Planctomyces sp. SH-PL62: one gene and its partner. The protein of the gene in region 1 binds, or shares a complex with, the protein of each later gene. Links are inferred from orthologs where the notes say so. Each region holds a gene or a part of one and is shown in the gene's direction. Other genes may lie near its edges. The genes, in order: VT85_RS01805 and rny.

Region 1 (6,308 bases):
ATCCCGTGGAATTTCCCCACGGGTAGGGCCTCGACGAACGCCGGCCCGTGATCCGGCCTGATGACGAACAGGCCGTCGGGCTTCCGCTCGTCCGATGCGATCTTCGCGAGGAACTTGTTGTAAGAAACGCCCGCGGACGCGGTCAGTCCCGTCTCGGCGCGGATCCTCGCGCGGATCTCCTCGGCGATCTCGGTCGCCGAACGCATGCCCTTCAGGTTCTCGGTGACGTCGAGGTAGGCCTCGTCGAGCGAGAGGGGCTCGATGAGCGGCGTGTATTCGGCGAAGATCGCGCGGATCTGGCGGGAGATGTCACGATAGACGTCGAACCGCGGCTTCACGAAGATGAGCCCTGGGCACTTCCGCTTCGCCGTGACCGAGGGCATGGCGGACCGGACGCCGAACCGGCGGGCCTCGTAGCTCGCGGCCGCCACGACGCCTCGCTCGCGAGCCCCGCCGACCGCGACGGGCTTGCCGCGAAGCTCAGGATCGTCACGTTGCTCGACGGACGCGTAGAACGCGTCCATGTCGATGTGAATGATCTTCCGCTGCCGTTCCGCCCCGGCCACGTTCACGTCCTCGAATTCTTCGACCGCACGTCCGTCGCCCTCGTCATCCGGCACGATTCCGGCAGGCTGGAATGATCGCGACGTTCGTGAAACCCGGCTCAGAACTCTACCACAGGAATGTTCACGCGCGTACAGGGGTCGAGACGATGGCGGAGTCATCCGACCTTGGGCGACGTGAGACGTGATCCCGCCCGTCGGCCTTGCTGCCGCTCGACGATCGGGCATGGGCATGTGGTCGCCGCTTTTCCGGCACGTCGGCTGGCCGGGGGCGGCGGGGCGTGATAGCTTCGACGGAGGGCCATATCGCGGGCGGAAGCGCCGGCTTGACGGACTGGTGACAACGGACGGCGACCCATGAAAGTCGGATTGCTGACGGGAGGCGGGGACTGCCCCGGCTTGAACGCCGTGATCCGGGCCGTCGTGCGACGGATCTCGGACGCGGGCGGGACGTGCGTGGGGGTCCTGGAAGGCTGGCGAGGGCTCGTGCGCGGGACCTACCGCCCGCTGGAGCCGCACGACGTGGACTCGCTGGTGGGCCGGGGGGGGACCATCCTCGGCTCGTCGCGCACCAACCCGTACAAGAACCCCGATGCCGACGTTCCCAGGCTGCGCCGCAACTTCGTGGAGGCGGGGCTCGACGCGCTCGTGGTCATCGGCGGCGACGACACGCTGGGGGTGGCCGCGAGGCTGATCAACGACTTCCAGATCCCGATCGTCGGCGTCCCCAAGACGATCGACAACGACCTGATGCTGGCCGACTTCTCGTTCGGTTTCGACACGGCGGTGAACGTCGTCGTCGAGTCGGTCGAGCGGCTGCGCACCACGGCGGAGAGCCATCGTCGCGTGATCGTCGTCGAGACGATGGGCCGCAACACGGGCTGGCTCGCCTGCTTCGCCGGGATGGCCGTGGGGGCCGATTACGTCCTGGTCCCCGAGGTCCCCATCGACGTCCCCCACCTGATCGTCGCCCTCAAGCGGCTGCAAGGGACCGCCAAGAACCACGCCATCGTGGTCGTCGCCGAGGGCGCCCGGTATCAGGACGCCCCCGGCGCCGTGCTCGACGCCGAGGTCTTCGGCCACCCGAAGATGGGGGGCGTCGGGGCCCTGATCGCCGACGTCATCGACCGCCAGCTCCGCGTCGAGACCCGCACGGTCGTCCTGGGCCACCTCCAGCGCGGGGGGGCCCCGACCGCCCACGACCGCGTGCTCGCCACCCGCATGGGCCTCGCCGCCGCCGAACTCGTCCTCCGCCGACGCTTCGGCGCCGTCCTGACCCTCGCCGGGTCCCAGATCGCCGACGTCCCCCTCGACTCCGCCGTCCTCGCCACCCGCCCCCTCGACCTCGCCTTCTACCAGGACGCCGCCGCCTTCTTCTACTGATGCGAGCGAATCCGCGAGTCGCAACTCCACGACCAACGCATTGATCGCCTCGCCCGCCTCGGTCGGGTGGAAGAGTCCTGCGCCCTGGGCGATTCGCGGAACAGACATCGTCAAGACGGGTCGGACGTCACGGCTTCGGCGCCTCGTCGTCGGACTTCGGCTTGTCGCGCTTCTCCGTCCACGCCTTGCCTTCGGGCGAGTCGAAAAACTCAGTGAATCCGTCGAGATTCAACAGGTCGAAGGCATCTTCCTCGAACTGAGACTCCAGAGAGTCGAGGAGCTTCGCCAACTCCTCGAACTGCTTTTGTTCCAGGGTCACGACGAGCAGGGCGTCGTAGGCGGGCCACAGATCCGGCTCCTCGGCGATCGCCGCGCGGTAGGCCGCGATGGCGTCGTCGGGCCGCTTCAGGAGCGTCAGAACGCCCCCTCGCAGCACCTTGAGGTATGCGTCCTTGCCCAGCACCTTCTCCAGCCTGTCCACGCACTCCAGGGCTTTCTCCGGCTGATTCATCAGGACGTAGCCGTCCAGCAGCAGGAGATCGCAGGCGGGGTCGCCCGGGAAGCGTCGGGCGAAATCCTGGATCACCTCCAGGTACTTGGCCTCGTCGCCGATTTTCTGGGCCGCGTTGAACCGGCCTACCTGAAAGATCTTCTCGTTCTTCAACTCCTCGGGGAGGGCGTCGTAGATCGTCAGGACCTCCTGCGACCGCCCCTCACGATTGGCGGCGGCCATGCGCACGGTGTCGTCCATGTGCTTGATGAGCGGCTGTTCCTTTCCCATAAGGCGGTCGAGGAGCCCACGGTTGGCCTGCGCGACGCCAGCCTGATAAAGACGACGGATCACCTGCGAGGTCGGTTCGCCAACGGCCAGCGAGTAGTGATCCACAGCCCGAATTCGACCGTCCGGCCGGCGATCCAGGATAAACACGGAATAAGCGACGCCCCCATCCGCCGGAAGCACCCGGAGGACGAAAGCGGGTCGGCCCTCCCACTCGATTCCCTGCGTGGCGCGCAACACGGCGCCGGCCTCGACCACCGGTCGAAACTCGATGAAGATGGTATGGCCGTTGCGCTCCAGGGCGTTCCGGGTCCCGCGATAAAACTCCTCCCGGAACCGGGGGGGAGCCTTGACGCCTTCGGAGGCGGCCTCCATCAACGCGTTCAGGTCGATCGCCTCCTCGACCGCCTTGGCGTCGAGTCTCGCCAAGGCGTCGGCCAGGCCCTCGCCGAACTCCAGAGCCTCAGCCTGGGAGATCGGCGGCCCCTTGACGATGGGCTTCGGCGGCCCGTCCTGCAATCGCCCGCTTGAGCCGGAGACGACGATCCCGACCACCGTCGCGACGACCCACACCGTCGCCAGCGCCCACGCCGCCGTCCGCACCGTGCCGCTCATCGCTCCCCTCCTCAGCCAGCAGCCATCCCCTCATTCACTTCGCATCAAGAGTAATCGAACTCGGAGCAGGCGGCAATCACGGCCCAGCTCGGATCCTTCGGCGTCGGCTCGGTCCGGGGGTCTGGCGCTCGTCGTCAAGGACTCCGACTGCTCGCTCGACCTGGCCTTCCACCACGACGGCGCTGCCTTCTTCTACAGAGCCGCCCGGTGAGTCCGCAGCTTCCAGACGAGGATGAAGCCCGACAGGCCGGCCGCCAAGAGCATCGCAGGGAGGGTCCAGGAGCGACCGCTTCGGGGCTGGCTGAACCGATCGCGTTCCTCCAGGTCCACGGAGATCGGCGGCGGCGACCGGACCGGGCGGGTCAGGCCCCGTCCCAGGCTTTGCCGGACGTCGGCGAGCGTCAACCGGGCGGGCGTGCCGCCGAGGCGCTTCTCCCCGCCGGCGCAGGCCAGGGTCACGCGCCCCGTCAGATGGGTCAGGGCCGTAGGCTCATGGCGGTTCCTGAATGAAGTCAGGCGGAAATGGCTCCCCCCGACGACCGCCTCCTCGCGACGGAGTTTCGTGGAGGCGTCGTACGACGGATACGAGCCGACGAAATCGTCGTACTGGAACAGGCCGCTGATCCATTCCAGAGGCACGACCCCCCCGTCGTCGCTCCGGCGATGGTCCACGAGCCGCCACTCTCGCACGTAGGCTTTCTTCCCCTCCAGGGTGATGAAGCGAGTCCGTCGAGGCAGGAAGCCGATCCGGGGGTCGTAGGCGACCTCCATCTTCACCCAGCCGGACGGGTTCGGCTTGATGTAGGTCTCGACTTCCAGCGGGGCGCCGTCCAACTCCAGGCGCCCGAGTTCGGGCGTCGCCCCGTCGAAGCGAAGCGCGAGCATCGCGCTCAGGGAACACTCCCACCAGACGAAGGGGCCCTTCGCGCGCGAGATCACACCGCCCGTCGGTTCGTACGAGGCCTCGACGATCGTGCCTCCGGGAGCGTCGTCAGCCTCCCCGAGGTCGAGCCTGGCCACGACCCAGCCGTCGGAAAGCAACTCCAGGCCGGGCCCCGGGTCGCGCGAGGAAGCCGACGCGCCGGATCTCGCCCCCGCCGACGCGCCGGCCGAATCCGTCGGCGGATCCTGCAAGAACCACTCGACCCCTCCATAGCTGGCCCACGACCCCGAGATCACTCGCGGTTCCTCGTCGGCGAAGGTCACCGCGTCCTTCAGCCGGGCGGCACCGACCTCGAAAAGCTCGCTGGGCAGCCTGCCCGATCGGTACTCGTAGTCCCCCTCGGCCCCGATCGCCGCGAAGTTGGCCCGGAACGATTCGATCGGCCCAGGCGCCGCGCCTTGCCAGCCCACCAGCGCCACCAGATACAGGATCGTCATCCCAGCCTCCCGCGCGTGTCGCCAACGCACCGTGAAGAAACGCAACGATCCGGGGGGCGAGACTTTCGAGCGCGGGAGCCTGGCGACTGGGGGGCTCCCGCCGTACCGAGCGCGGCCGCCGTCAGTCCTTCGCGGCGTGGGTCCCGAGCGCCCGCCAGACCTTGCCGTCGACGCCGTCGGCGACCGTTTCCACATGCCCGTCCCCGAACAGGACGCCCACCCCCCCATGGAACGAGCGCGGCGGATTGAGGCCGATGCAGACCCACTCGCGCAGACCGTCCCAGCCGCAGGACGGCCGCGCGTCGTTGGGCGAGCCGAAATGGCTGTACAAGGTGTTCAAGTCGCCCGAATAGAACCAGTATCGCCCCGACCTCCAGATCCAGGCGTCGGGCCTGGATTGGAGGCAGAGGCGAGCATAATCCTCGTCCGAGGTGTTGGCCCCCAGGTCGTTGAGAGGCCGCTTGACGTTCCGTCCGCCGGCCGGGGCGTTCGTGGAAAAATCCCCCGAAATCCGCTCGCTGACGAACGCCGTGCGCGAGAGGCCGTCGCTGACGGCCGCGGCGGTCGGGACGACGCCGAGCCCGAATGGGCCGTCGTAGACCGGAGGGCCGGCCTTGTTGTTGAACACGCCGCGGTTGAAGCGGTAATTGGACCCCCGTTCCGCGACGCCGTCGGCGGGGCACAGCAAGACCCCCAGCCTGACGCCCCGGACGGTCCGGTTCTCGATCGTCGGAGACTCGGGGGAATCCCCCTCCAGGAATGCGAAATTGACGGCGTCGAACAGGGCCTGCTGCTCCAGGCCCGGCAAGAGCGCCGGGAACGGGGAGAGCTGCGTGAGGACGGCCCCGTTGGGGTAGCGCAAGGCGGGGGCGAATCGGTGGTGCAGGCCGTTGTACGACTCGAGGGCGATGCCGACCTGCTTCAGATTCGAGAGACATTGCGCCCGCGCCGCCGCCCGTCGCGCGGAGAGGACCGCCGGGATCACGAACGCGACCAGGACGCCGATGATCAACAGGGCGACGAGGATCTCGATCAACGTGAACCCGAGGCGAGCCGAGAGGGGCCCGGCCTGTCCACGAATCCTGATCGACTCGGCGTCGAGCATAGCGACCACCGGATTCGGGCGGGGACGCCTTCGGGGCATCCGAATCGTGGGTTCGACATTCAAACATGTCACGCTTACATCAAAGGATGGCTCCACGGGCCGTCATGTCAATTGCGAGCCGGGAAGTTGAAAGGGATTTCATCGCAGCCGGACCATCCCCGGCCCTGATCCCCATTCGCCCGATCGAGGCCGTTCGGCGAGACCCCAGGAGCGACGACGCCCAGTGACCTATCCGAGAACCATCGCCTCGCCTGGCCCGAGGGGGGCGGGCTCTGCGTGGAAATTCCATCCGCCGGCGCACCTGATCGCCAAGTCGGCGGCATCCTTAATTTCAGGGACCGTTGCGCGCCGAGCGTCGCAGGCCCTCGCCAACTCACGTCGCCCCGGCCGGGCGGCTCGCCAACGATTCCTTCTCCGGAGTTAAGGATTCGTGGAAATGAGGCCCGCCATTCCCGCCCCCCCGGCCCGACGAGCCCAAACGAGA
Region 2 (6,965 bases), 4.5 Mb from region 1 along the record:
GACCCGGACAAGAAGAAATTCATCGACGTCTGGGTCGACTCGACGGACCCTCACATGATGATCCTGGAGGGGGATTACGACCAGGCCGCGAAGACCCTCACGAGCTTCGGCAAGTCGACAGACCCCCGCACCGGCAAACCCTACGACGTGAAGACCGTGACCGTCCTCAAGGGGGACGACGAGCGGGAATTCACGTTCCTCCTGAAGAACGACGAGACCCAGGGGGAGTATCTCAAGATCCTCCAGATGACCTATCGTCGCAGGGCCAAATGACCGCGACCCCCGCGAGGCAGGGGGCGGGGGCGGATCGGCGGGCGATTGACCCGCCCCGCCCTTCTGATAAAGTAGAGGCCGGGCCTCGGGCGTCGATCAGACGCGGGGGTCGTTCCGCGCAGACGCGCGTCCGAGCCTTCCGCGCTTGCGGAGTCGGACTCGCCCCGTGGTTCGCCCAGGGCTCGCCCCCTCCCGTCCCTTCAGCGAGACCTCCATCGAAGGTCGGGCCCGAAGGGTGACCGGACGCCGGCTCGACCGGACGGAAGTCGTCGCGAATCAGACCTGGAAAGGCCGGCCGGCGTGTACGGACAGATGACTGGAGGCCTGATCGGGCTGATCCTGGGAGTCCTTGGCGCCTGGGCCGCCTTCTACGTTTCGGCCCGGCACCGGGCGACGACCGCCCGAGGGCTCGTCGAACAGATCCTCAGCAACGCCCACCGCGAAGCCGAGACCATCCGGATGCAGGCGGACCTCGCCTCCAAGGAGGACGCGCTCCGCCACCGCCACGCCCTGGAAGCGGAGATGGAGGAGACCCGGCGCGACCTCCGCGAGCAGGAACGCCGGCTGGAAAAGCGTGGAGACCTGCTGGACCAGCGGCTCGACCTCCTCAACGACAAGGAACGGCAGCTCGAAGACGTCCGCCGCCGCCAGGCCGATCAGGAATCCGAGATCCAGGAGCGTCGGCTCGCCACGGATCGGCTCGAAGCCCGACGCCTGGAGGAATTGCAACGGATCGGCGGCCTCGCGCCCGAGGAGGCCCGTCAGCTGCTGCTGGCCCGGGTCGAGGAAGACCTGCGGGGCGAAGCGGGCGAACGGATCCTCCGGCACGAGGCCAAGGTGCGGGAGACCTCCAGGGAGCGTGCGGTCGAGATCCTGGCCGTGGCCATCCAGCGCTTCGCGGCGTCCCACACCGCCGAGATCACCGTCAGCACCGTCGACATCCCCAACGACGAGATGAAGGGCCGGATCATCGGCCGCGAGGGCCGCAACATCCGGGCCTTCGAAAAGGCGACCGGCGTCGACGTGATCGTGGACGACACCCCCGGCGTCGTGATCGTCACCGGCTTCGACAACGTCCGCCGGGAGGTCGCCAAGCTCGCCCTGGAACGGCTCATCCAGGACGGCCGCATCCACCCCTCCCGCATCGAGGAGATCGTCAAGGACACCCACGACGAGATGGACGAGCACATTCGCAAGGTCGGCCGCGACGCCGCCCGCGAGGTGGACGTCGTGGGCCTCCACGACAAGATCCTGGACTACCTGGGCAAGCTCAAGTTCCGCACCAGCTACTCGCAGAACGTCCTGCGGCACTCGATCGAGGTGGCCTTCCTCGCCGGCATGATGGCCGAGGAGATCGGCCTCGACGGCGCCCTCGGCCGCCGCTGCGGCCTCCTGCACGACCTCGGCAAGGCGGCCGATCACGAGATGGAAGGGGGCCACCCCGCCGTGGGCGCCGAGCTTCTCAGGCGCTACGGCGAGGGCAAGGAGGTCACCCATGCCGCCCTCGGCCACCACGACGACCTCCGCGTCGACGCCCCCTACACCGTGCTCGTCGCCGCCGCCGACGCCGTCAGCGCCAGCCGGCCCGGAGCCCGCCGGGAGACGCTGGAGAAGTACGTCCGCCGCCTGGAGGAGCTGGAATCGCTCGCCCTGGGATTCCCCGGCGTCGAGCAGGCCTACGCCATCCAGGCCGGCCGCGAAGTCCGCGTCATGGTCGACAGCCGACAGGTCGACGACCCCTCCGCCGCGACCCTCTGCCGCGAGATCGCCAAGGCCATCCAGTCCCAGTTGACCTACCCCGGCGAGGTCAAGGTCACCGTCCTCCGCGAGACCCGAAACGTCGAATACGCCCGCTGAACGCCCCCCCGACAGGCTCGGGGCCGCCCTCGTCCGGCTCTCGGCGCCAGTCGCCGAACTGCTTGACCCGGACGGGCGGACCGTCCGGGAACTCGGCCGTGATGGAGAGCTTCCCCCCCATCGCCTCGACGTACCGCCGGAGGGTCGAGACGTACACGTCGGCCCGCCGTCGGTCGGCCCGCCGTCGGAGCCTGGCCTCCTGTTGGACGGACCTCGTCATCGCTCGGTTCCGCGCCTGCACGACGCTTCCCGGCCGGGCCTCGTCATGCGATGATCGACGGTTCGAGATCCCGACGCGCGACGGATCGTCCGACAGGTCAAGGCATCCAAAGAGCAACATCCGAAACCGACTCCAGAGGCCTCGTCTTCATCGATCGAGAAGGTTCCCATGGCGACCGATCCGGCACGCAAGTCCCCCCTGAAGATCCTGTTCATCGGCGACGTCGTCGGGGCCCCGGGTCGCAAGATCGTCGCGCAGTTGCTCCCCAGGCTGATCCCGCGATGGGGGATCGGACTGGTGGTCTGCAACGCCGAGAACTCGGCGGGGGGCTCGGGGCTCACCCTGCGCTGCTTCGAGGAGTTGACCGAGGCGGGGGCCGACGTCCTGACGATGGGGGACCACGTCTACCGCAAGGATGAGATCCATCAGGTCTTCGACCGATCGGACCGGGTCCTCAAGCCCGCCAATCTGCCCCCCGAGGCCCCCGGCCCGGACCTCGCGATCGTCGAGGCCCGCGACGGCACGACGGTGGCCGTCTTCTCGTTGCTGGGGCGGACCTTCATGAAGCCCGTCGACTGTCCCTTCCGCGCCGCCGACCGGCTCCTGGACCAGATCGGCCCCGGCGTCCGGGTCGTCTTCGTCGACTTCCACGCCGAGGCCACCAGCGACAAGCAACTCCTGGGTCGCTACCTCGACGGCCGCGTCTCGGCCGTCCTGGGCACCCACACCCACGTCGCCACGGCGGACGAGCAGGTCCTCCCCGGCGGCACGGCCTTCCAGAGCGACGTCGGCATGAGTGGGCCTCACGACGGGATTTTGGGCCGACGTTACGACCGAGTCCTGGCCGCGACGCTCTCCTCCGTCCCGACCCATTTCGACGTGGCCACCGGCGACCCTCGGCTGAACGGCGCCCTGATCTCGATCGACCCCGAGAGCGGCCGCGCCCTGGCGATCCAGCGCGTGAGCATCAATCAGGACGAGGCGCGGCGGATCCTCACCGGCGCGGCCGACCAACTCGCCGACCCTTCCGGCTCGGGACCGATAGGGCCTCGCGGCTGAATCAGGCTCCCAGGCCGCGTCGGCCGGCGAGCCCTCGAAGCCGCGAGAGCCCTCGGGCGATCCCGTCGTCGAACGCCCGTTCGTCGTCGAATCGACGGCCTTCGAGATACCGCCAGCGAATCCAGCGCTCGGCGATGAGCACGTCGGCCAGCTCCTCGAACGCGACGGCCGCCTCAAGCTCCGCCGCTCCCACGGGCCGAATCCGCCGATACTCCGCGAGCCCCTCGGCGCGCAACGCCTCGCCCTCGCCGCCGGGGAGCCACTCCCCCCAGAGCCGGGCCAGGTCGGCCGCGACGGACTCCACGTCCATCGCCCCGTAATCGACGAGGCCGGTCAGGGCGTCGCCGACGAAGAGGAAGTGCTCCGGACGGGCGTCGCGGAGGCAAGGCTGCAACGGGAGCGCGGCCCGACTCGCCTTCCACGTCGACGCCAAAACCACCGGCGCGACACGACGCGCCAGCTCCAGCCAGGTGGACGCAGGCCCCGCAAGCGAGTCGTCCGATCGCGCTTCCAGGGCCCTTGCGATCGCTTCGAAGCCCCCCCGCGCCAGGCGGTCCAGCTCGTCCCGACGGACGGCCAGGCCGGGACTCTCGCCGTGACGGGCGTCGACCCGCGCGATCCGTACATGGACTTCCGCCAGCGCCCCGAAGGCGGCGCGGACCCTGGCGGCGGTAGGGAGCGATCCGGCGACGGCGGCGCCGGGAAGCCAGGGGACCACCTCCCAGCAACAGCCCCTCAGCGAGACCGCCGTCTCCCCGAGGAGCATGTGGATCGGCCGGGGGACGAACGGGAGATCGGCGAGCAGGCGAAGCCAGGCGTGGATCCTCTCGACGCGATCGAGCCCGGTCGTCGGCGGCCAGGCGCGGGCCAGGCGGTCGCCGTTCGTCGATCGGTAACGCCAGAGGAGCGAGCCGCTGAGGCCGCCGGCGGCGCTCAGCGCAGTGGGCGATTCGAGGGGGCGTTCGGAGGGAGGATAGCGGTCGAACAGGTCGACGAGTCCGAGGGGGGTCACTCGACCGGCCCCATCCCGGCAGGCTCCTCGATCCGCGCCGGGACCCCGCCGAACTCGCGGAAGCTCCGCTCCTGGAGATCGCGGAGGGCCTGATCGAACCGCTCGCAGACGCGCGCGAGAACGTCTTTATCGGCGGCCTGGGACGGGTGGAAGTCGGAGAGGTCGAGCGGCTCGCCGAACATGACGCGAGAGCGCGACGGCGACCAGAGCGCCGGGCCGATGTCGATCGTCGCCGGCGTCCCCGAGATGAACGCGGGGACGACCGGAACCCCCGACCGGACCGCGATGAACGCCGCCCCCGCCCTCATCGGCCCGAGCCTTCGGCCCGACTCGGGCGTGATCCGACCTTCAGGGAAGATCGGCAGGACCTTCCCCTCCGCCAACGTCCGCAGGGCGGCGCGGGTCGCCTGGATGTCCCGGCCGTCGCGATTCACCGGGATGCATTCCGTCAGGAGGCAGAACGAATGGACGATCGGTAGATCGTACATTTCCTTGGCGATCATGAATCCCAGGACCCGACGGCATCGCGATTGCAGAAGGAGATGGTCGATGCAGCAGGTATGGTTGGCGATCAGGATGGCCGCCCCGCGTTCGGGGAGCGGGGCCCAGCCGTTGGATCGCAGGCGGTGCAAGGATCGGGTGTAGAAGCGGGTCAGCCACCAGATGGGCAGGAGGCTCGGCACGATCTCACCCGGCCTCGAGACGCGAGGCGACGGACGTCGGCCGGGGCTCAACAAGGCGGGAATCAGGAGGAGTACGATGGTCAGACCGATCGGGACCCAGACGCTCATGACGGCACAGCCGGTTGGATAAACGTGACAAGGGACGTTCCATATTATGGACGTCCCTCATCGGACCATCTTCCAGGGGCCTGGGTCAAGAGCCGGACGAGGGCGAAGCCGGCCGGTGACGAGGGGTATGCAGATCAGGCGGCCTGCCGACGACCGTGACGCCGGAGGGTCAGCCCCCCGCCAAGCCCGGCCAGGATCCAGACGGCCACGGTGGAGGGCTCCGGAACGGCCGAGGCCAGGACCTGGGCGCCGTCGATGCCGAACCCCGTCATGGAGTCGCAGAACCCACAGCCGCACTGGGCCGCCAGGAGGCCGGTCTTGAGCAGCTCCGCCCCGACCGTCTCCGAGCTGGCGCCGTTGCTCAGGGTCTTCATCAGCGATACGGCCGCGGGGCTGAACTTGGTGTTAGGGTCGGTCAGCAGATTCCAGTTGGCGACCGCCGCGTCGATGTAGTCGCCGGTCTGGTCGGGATGGTCGCCGACGCCGAAGGCGTGCATCAGCTCGTGCGCCACGTTGTGGGCTACGGCCCAGGAGAGCTGGTCGGCGTTGCTGGCGTAGTTGAGCTTGTCGATGAAGCTGAAGCCGTCGTCGCCGACGCTGGTGATGCCGATCGCGTCGGGGTTGGCGCTGTACGAGGCCCCCGAGACGACGCTCATCATGTGCGAGGCGGGAACGCCCGGGTCGCTCGTCAGCTTGACGTCGATCCCGCTGAGCTGGAACGTCCGCTCCACCTTGCTGAGAACGTCGTTCGCGAAGCCCGCCTGCTGGTCCGCCGTGGGCGTGCCGCCGAACGCCGCGATCGCGGCCGGGCTCTGATACCACGGCTTCGGGTCGCCCACGGTCAGCGAGGAGGCCTCGGCGTAGGGCTGGCCCCCCAGGTTGATGAACGCGTCAGCCGTGGAGGTCGTGGCCCCGAAGGTCGGCTGTCGGGTGTACGTGAGGGCGGCCGGCGTGGCGTTGATCGTCGAGGAGACCGCGGCGGCCGAGATCACCGGCTTGTCCACGTTCGGGATCGCGGGGGCGGCGACCGGAATCAAAGCCGCGGAGACGGGGACGGGCGCGGCGACCGGTGCCGCGACGGGGGGGCTTGTCGGGCGATAGTAAAAGCTCGCCGGCAGATTCGTGATCGCGTTGGCGGAGGTCGGCGGGGCGTAGATGTTGCCCGCGGTACTCAACTGATTGGCATACCAGGCGGTCAACGTGGCTTGAGAATCGAACCAGGACAACGGCGCAGCCGCAGCCGAGCAGGACAGGGCCACCCATGCCGCGATCCCACCTGTCAGCGTCCTGATTCCATTCATGCGAACCTCCCTGTTCAGCCTTCAAGCCGTCATCCATGAACGGCTCGACCGATCTGTTTGCTATCAGCCATTCGCCGCTGGCCTTATCGCCGACCCCGGGTGCTTTGATGGCCGTTCCGGCGGAAGCCTCGCACCGACGTCCTCGTCGTGCCGTTCCGCAGGACATTCCTCTCTTCTAGCAACGAGCGGGCCGAAACGCCGGGAGACGAGCTGATTTTCGGCCAAACCCAAGAACCAGCTTTCCGAACGAGTCCGGAAACTCCTTTCGTCAAGCTGTTTACGTCCATCGACGCTCACGGTCAAAACTCAAAATCATCCGCGATCCCGATCTGAGCCTGGCCTAGCCTCACAGGGAGGTTTTTACAATCGGCCATGTAATTGAAACAATCGACACGCGGCCGACAATCCGCACGACCGTCGTCATCGACGGCCCTAGAGACGGCTCAGCCGAT

The links.
Region 2: VT85_RS01805 (region 1) and rny share a complex: the UniProt entries of both Bacillus subtilis proteins name them as parts of the possible RNA degradosome complex. The link is inferred for Planctomyces sp. SH-PL62 from one-to-one orthologs.

The regions. Positions count from the first base shown.
Region 1 is NZ_CP011273.1:466,400-472,707, reverse strand. Bases 1-2,933 are described here. They hold VT85_RS01805 (6-phosphofructokinase), read left to right. Parts: upstream 1-920; coding sequence 921-1,946; downstream 1,947-2,933. Other genes in these bases: VT85_RS01800 (tetratricopeptide repeat protein), read right to left, coding at 2,074-2,933; dinB (DNA polymerase IV), read right to left, coding at 1-524. In the rest of the region: more of VT85_RS01800, read right to left, coding at 2,934-3,339; VT85_RS01795 (hypothetical protein), read right to left, coding at 3,532-4,719; VT85_RS01790 (DUF1559 domain-containing protein), read right to left, coding at 4,841-5,863. UniProt on the Bacillus subtilis protein: Catalyzes the phosphorylation of D-fructose 6-phosphate to fructose 1,6-bisphosphate by ATP, the first committing step of glycolysis.
Region 2 is NZ_CP011273.1:4,940,122-4,947,086, forward strand. Bases 1-2,857 are described here. They hold rny (ribonuclease Y), read left to right. Parts: upstream 1-585; coding sequence 586-2,130; downstream 2,131-2,857. Other genes in these bases: VT85_RS19035 (DUF1579 domain-containing protein), read left to right, coding at 1-273; VT85_RS28640 (hypothetical protein), read right to left, coding at 2,087-2,350; VT85_RS19050 (YmdB family metallophosphoesterase), read left to right, coding at 2,519-2,857. In the rest of the region: more of VT85_RS19050, read left to right, coding at 2,858-3,409; VT85_RS19055 (aminoglycoside phosphotransferase family protein), read right to left, coding at 3,411-4,421; VT85_RS19060 (lysophospholipid acyltransferase family protein), read right to left, coding at 4,418-5,104; VT85_RS28645 (hypothetical protein), read right to left, coding at 5,347-6,513. UniProt on the Bacillus subtilis protein: Endoribonuclease that initiates mRNA decay. Initiates the decay of all SAM-dependent riboswitches, such as yitJ riboswitch. Involved in processing of the gapA operon mRNA, it cleaves between cggR and gapA.